DNA from 2 places in the Thalassotalea agariperforans genome. Region 2 is predicted to be linked to the other one. Evidence: predicted binding sites of a transcription regulator. Region 2 holds the regulator's gene; the other holds the start of a gene.
The links. Region 2 encodes sigma-54, which starts transcription at its own class of promoters, with help from an activator protein. Its sites were predicted from a motif close to GTTGGCACGNNNNTNGNNT; they were not measured.

Region 1 (3,196 bases), on a different contig from region 2:
ACAAATAGCCTTGATCGTTAAGCACACCGTGGAATTGTGAGATAATTTTGGCTTTAATTTCAGGTGCAAAATAAATTAAAACATTACGGCAAAAAACAACATCAAATCGCCCCATTAAGCTATAACTATTTAATAAATTTAAATGCCGAAAACTGACCAATTTTTTAACATTATCTTTCACTTTTGACATACCGTTTTCACCCGGTTCAAAAAACTGACGCTTACGCTCAGCAGATAAACCTCGCGATAATGCCAAACTATCGTATTGCCCATATTTACAATGTTCTAACATGGTTGTAGAAATATCAGTACCAATTATTTGCACACCACGACTCAAGGCTCCTGGATTTTTTTGCTGATATTCCAAAACAGACATAGCAATAGAATAAGGCTCTTGACCAGAGGAACTAGCAGCAGACCAAATTTTTATCGGGGTGTTTTTTTTGGCGAGTTCTGGCAATATTTGGCTTTGTAATAATTTAAAAGGATAATCATCACGAAACCATAACGTTTCATTCGTCGTCATAGCATCAATAACAGCGGCTCTTAGTTGACGCTCAGTTGGGCTTAACGTACGAGTAACTAATTCACTTAAGGTTTCAACCTTAAAATTAGTCATTAATGGCGCTAATCTGCTTTTTACTAGGTATTGTTTGTTCTCTCCCAATACAATACCGCATTGTTGTTCCAAAAATGTTCTAAATTGAGAGTAACTTTGATCATCAAGCTGATTCGTCGACACTATAAATCCTCAACTACATATTCAATAATAAACATATCAAGCTTGATCATCCATACGTAGCCATTTTTTAACAGCAGTTGCTAATTCATCAGGGTGGAACTTAGGAATAAAATCTTCAGCACCTACTTTTTCAACCATGGCATTGTTAAATACACCACTTAATGAGGTGTGCAAAATCACAGGCATTGTCCGCATGCGTTCATCATTTTTTACTTCAGCGGTTAAGGTGTAACCGTCCATTTCTGGCATTTCAATATCAGAAATTAATAAAGCGACCTTTTCACTTATGTTATGTTCACACTCTGCACTAATCGCTCGCAGTTGATCTAAGGCATCTTGACCATTTTTAGCTAACACCATATTAATACCAAGCGGCTCTAGCGCCCTTTTTACTTGGTTACGAGCAACTGTTGAATCATCAGCAATCATCACAACACGATCACCAACGTCTTGCCCTACAGAAATATCAGCAACGTCATCGCTTAATTCTGTAGAAACGGGACTAATTTCATTTAATATTTTTTCAACATCAAGAATTGACACCATTTCACCGTCAATTTCAGTGACAGCTGTTAAATAATTAGATTTCCCTGCCCCTTCCGGCGGCGGCATAATGTCAGCCCAGCTTAATGTTGTTATACGCTCAACGCCTGCAACTAAAAAACCCTGAACACTACGATTGTATTCAGCAATAATAATAAAATTATTTTCTGTTTCCGTTATTTCATAACCGCCGGTGGCTTTACTTAAATCGATCACCGAAATGGTTTGCCCTCGAATATGAGCAACACCTTTAATATAGGAGTCTTGATGCGGCATTTTTGTTAACGGAGGGCACTGTAAAACTTCACGTACCTTAAACACATTTATGCCAAAACGTTGAGGCCCAACAAGCTTAAATAATAAAAGTTCTAATCTATTCTGTCCGACCAACTGTGTCCGTTGGTTAACTGAATCTAAAATACCCGCCATATAAACTCCATACTCTACGAAACTGAATTAAATCAGGCACGTTTCTTGATTGTAAGTGTTACATCATAAATTAAATGTCTAAAATTTTGACGTTTTCTTTTCTCGACCTATTTAATAATCATAGTCGAGTATTCTTATTACCCTAGAAATAGAAGCAAAATTTTATGAAAAAAATCACTTTTCTTTCACTTTTATCAACGTTGACTCTTTTTTGTCTACTCAGTGGACAGGTTTATTGCAAAACATTCAGCCACGAAGAAATAGAAAAGTTAGCAAAAACAAGCGTGGAAGCACAATACCTGTCGCAAAATAATAAAGAGCAAAAAATATCTATTTCAAACCCTGAACTCGACCCTAGAATTCATATCAACGAATGTAACTCGGATCTGAAAGTAAATATACTGGAAAATCAAAATAGTAGAAACATAAATGTCAAATTAAGTTGTGACGACCCCACTAACTGGCATATCTACTTAGCTGTCAAAGTAACAAAATTACAACCTGTATTAGTCGCGGCCAGTAATATTGATAAAGGCTCAATCTTAGATAACGATAATACTAAAATTACTTTTATTGAGGATTATAAGATCCGTGGAGCAACTTTAAATAGTATTGAAGAAGTACTAGGAGCCAAAGTTAAACGTAATTTACAAAAAGATAGTGCAATTTATAGCAATAATGTTTGTATTGTCTGTAAAGGTGAAATGGTTACTATTTTAGCAAATTCATCTTCTTTTCAAATAAAAACAAACGGCACAGCCCTCTCTAATGGTACAGTAGGCGAACAAGTTCGTATTAAAAACAATCGCTCAGGCAAAGTTATCTCTGCACGGGTAAAAGCCATAAATAAAGTAGTTATTAATTTATAATTATTTTAAAGTATATATCTGTGCTGCCGATATAAAGTTAGCAGGTATATCTAGATTGCAGTTAGGAATAAATAATGGCTATAAATATCAATAACTTGAATAACAGTTCAGCTGTTAATAGCAAAGTAAATCAAAATCAAGTTAAGCAGAACAATGCTCAACAAAGTGCTCCTTCGTCTCAAGCGAAAGTGAATCAAGACTCTGTTTCAATTACGCCACAAGCAAAACAAATGGCAGAATTACAAAAAAAAGCAGGGAATGGCCAAGCCGTTAATGAAAAAAAAGTTGAGCAATTAAAAAAAGCAATTAGCAACGGCGAATATAAAGTAAACCCAGAAAAACTAGCAGCGAGTATTGCTAAGTTTGAATTTGATCTTATTTAATTTTATTAACAAAACACGAGTTAAGCATTTATGTCTGCAGTGCCGGAATCTGAACGAGTCGCTTTTGAAGCCATAATCAATAAACAGTTATTGCAAGTTCAGCAATTAGAGCAAATTTTGTTACAAGAAAAAGAAATTTTACAACAGCAAGATCCAGACGCCTTAGTTGCTATATCCAATAAAAAAACCGACTTATTAACGGTTATTAATGCAACTGATGCTTCCTCAAA
Region 2 (3,196 bases):
TTCTTGAATAATTTGAAATAACTGGTCGTTATTTTGGCATTTTCTAACGTTTTTAATGGTTTGTTTATCACTGAATAATTGCGCAATACTTTGTAAGGTGCTTAAGTGTTCTTGGCAAGCACTTTCAGGAACAAATAACGCAACAAAAATATCAACAGGGCGATTATCAATAGCATCAAAACCAATTGGTTCTTGAGTGGTTAATAATACTGCGACTACTTGATTAGTTTCGCTTAATCGACCGTGGGGGATCGCTATACCATTACCAATACCGGTGCTACCCATTTGTTCTCGGTTCATTAAACTTTCGAGCAATTCATGTTGGCTTAATTCTGTAATGTGACTGGAGGCCGTTTGACAAATGGTATCAAAAATTCTTTTTTTACTGGTAGCTGGTACTGCACATAAAGTGCAGTCCAGTGTTAAAATATCTTGTAACTTCATAGGTTAATGTTGTTTTAGCTTTTCTTTGTGTTTTAGTACTTGACGATCTAATTTGTCAATTAAGGCATCAATGGCGGTATACATATCTTGATTGTCGGCCTTAGCATGAATTTCACCACCATTTAAGTGCAGTGTTGCTTCCGCTATTTGGTTTATTTTTTCAACATTAAGTACCACATAAACATTATTAATGTGATCAAAATGTCGCTCTAGCTTTGCAAATTTAGTATTAACAAAATCGCGTAATGAATCGGTAATTTCTACATGGTGTCCAGAAAGATTGATTTGCATAAGCTGTATCCTTTTAGTAACTAAAGTAAACTTTTTCGTTGATTAGACGGTGGTATAGCTAATGATTCACGATATTTAGCTATTGTCCGTCGGGCTACATTAATGCCTTGATCAGCCAATAATTCAGCCATTTTGCTGTCACTCAATGGTTTTGATGGCGTTTCAGCAGACACTAATTTTTTAATTAACGCTCTAATAGCGGTTGATGAACACTCTCCTCCATTTTCGGTACTAACATGACTTGAAAAGAAATATTTTAATTCAAATATTCCTCGTGGGGTATGCATATACTTTTGGGTTGTCACCCGTGATATCGTTGATTCATGCATTTCTACGGCTTCAGCGATATCATTTAACACCATTGGTCTCATCGCTTCAGGACCATGTTCAAAAAAGCCTTGTTGGCGTTGAACTATGCAATTGGATACTTTTAATAAAGTATCATTTCTACTTTCTAAACTTTTAATAAACCACTTTGCTTCTTGTAAATTAGAACGCATAAATTGGCTATCATCGGATGACTTCATGGTTTTAGTCATCGCCGCATATTGTTGGTTTATTGATAAACGCGGTGCTGAATCAGGATTTAATTCCACAACCCAACGACCATTTTTCTTTTCAACTGAAACATCAGGAATAACGTATTGGTCATCGCTTTTAATGACGCTATCACCCGGTCTTGGATCGAGAGACTGGATAAGTTGCATGACTTCTTTTAATTGTGGCTCTTTTAAACGCGTCTTTCTCATTAATTGACGATAGTCGCGATTGCCTAATAAATCGATATGATTTGCAATTATTTTTTTGGTTTCTTCTAAATAAGGCGTACTTTTGTCAAATTGGTTAAGTTGAATGAGCAAACATTCTGCAATTGAACGTGCGCCAACACCAATGGGGTCGAACATATTAATCCGTTTTAATACGGCTTCAACTTCGTCTAATTCAACTTCATCATCGCCTAGGCTTTCTAAAATGTCTTCCGCGGTTATGGTGAGGTAACCGGCGTCATCAATACCATCGATAATCGCCATGGCTATGGTACGGTCGGTATCAGAAAAAGGCGTTAATTCCATTTGCCATCTTAAATGATCTTGTATGGAGTCGGTAGTTTCACCTTGGTAAGTATAATCTTCAGACAAGGTTCCGCTGCTACTGCTTGCTGAGCCAGCAGTATAATTGTCATCCCAAGTTGTATCCATACTCAGTTCTTCAGGAATGTCATTTTTCTCCATGGCATCCGTGGTGCTTAACTCGTCAGATGACGGTGTTGCATCTTCACTACCATCAAGTTGTGGTTTCTCAGTTACCGATGCAGAAAAAGCCTCTTCTAACCGATCAGGAACATCTTCTTGGTTAGTTTGAGGTGTTTCATCAACTTCAAGAAGTGGATTGCTATCTAACGCTTCTTGAATTTCTTGTTGTAAATCTAACGTCGACAATTGCAACAAACGTATCGCTTGCTGTAATTGGGGTGTCATCGTTAACTGTTGTCCTATACGGAGCTGCAGTGATGGGCGCATTTAGCTTGTCATTATCCTTGTTGTACATTGTATTGTGTTGTTTAAACACTCATACGGAAAATTACGATTATCTTTTACGTTGTTTTAACTATAGCGTGAATTGCTCACCAAGGTATACATCTCTTACATGCTGATTTGCAAGTATTTCATCGGCACTGCCTTGAGCGATTAATTCACCATGACTAACAATGTAGGCTAGTTCACAAACATCAAGGGTTTCTCTAACATTGTGGTCGGTAATTAATACACCAATACCACGATTTTTTAAATGAATAATAATTTTCTTTATATCACCTACTGAAATTGGGTCAACCCCTGCGAAGGGTTCATCGAGTAAAATATATTGTGGATCAGCGGCAAGAGCACGTGCTATTTCAACTCTGCGGCGCTCACCACCCGATAAACTCATGCCAAGGTTGTCGCGAATATGGCCAATGTTAAATTCTTCTATTAAACTTTCTAACTTTTCTTCACGGGCTATGGCATTAAGCTCTTTACGCGTTTCTAATATCGCCATGATATTTTGATAAACGGTTAACTTTCTAAAAATTGATGCTTCTTGCGGTAAATAACCTAACCCTTTACGAGCACGGACATGCATTGGCTCGAATGTCATATCTTCACCGTTAAGCATAATCGATCCGCTGTCATTCGCAACTAGGCCAACGATCATATAAAACGAGGTAGTTTTACCAGCACCGTTAGGTCCTAATAAACCAACAATTTGTCCTTGTTTAACCGCTAAGCTGACATTTTTTACAACTTTTCGGCCTTTATAAGCTTTGGCTAAGCCTGTTGCTATTAGAATATTATTGCTCATTGTTAGTGCCACTTTGGAGTTGGGGCTGTAAAATGGTGGTTACGGCTTGCTCGGTATTGCCGCTTGCTTCCATTTGTTCTGTTTTCATATTATAGGTAATTTCGTTCGCGTGAACTTCACT

Region 1: flgA (flagellar basal body P-ring formation chaperone FlgA) is a predicted target of sigma-54. The motif match lies at 1,747-1,765, and genes of this name have one in related genera.

The regions. Positions count from the first base shown of each region.
Region 1 covers NZ_JBQMWH010000011.1:21,697-24,892, reverse strand. The annotation lists gene ACSLUO_RS13425 (CheR family methyltransferase) at 1-742, opposite strand, end outside; gene ACSLUO_RS13420 (chemotaxis protein) at 779-1,714, opposite strand; gene flgA (flagellar basal body P-ring formation chaperone FlgA) at 1,879-2,583, shown strand; gene flgM (flagellar biosynthesis anti-sigma factor FlgM) at 2,658-2,966, shown strand; gene flgN (flagellar export chaperone FlgN) at 2,997-3,196, shown strand, end outside.
Region 2 covers NZ_JBQMWH010000001.1:144,249-147,444, forward strand. The annotation lists gene ptsN (PTS IIA-like nitrogen regulatory protein PtsN) at 1-444, opposite strand, end outside; gene hpf (ribosome hibernation promoting factor) at 448-735, opposite strand; gene ACSLUO_RS00770 (RNA polymerase factor sigma-54) at 756-2,255, opposite strand; gene lptB (LPS export ABC transporter ATP-binding protein) at 2,344-3,075, opposite strand; gene lptA (lipopolysaccharide transport periplasmic protein LptA) at 3,065-3,196, opposite strand, start outside.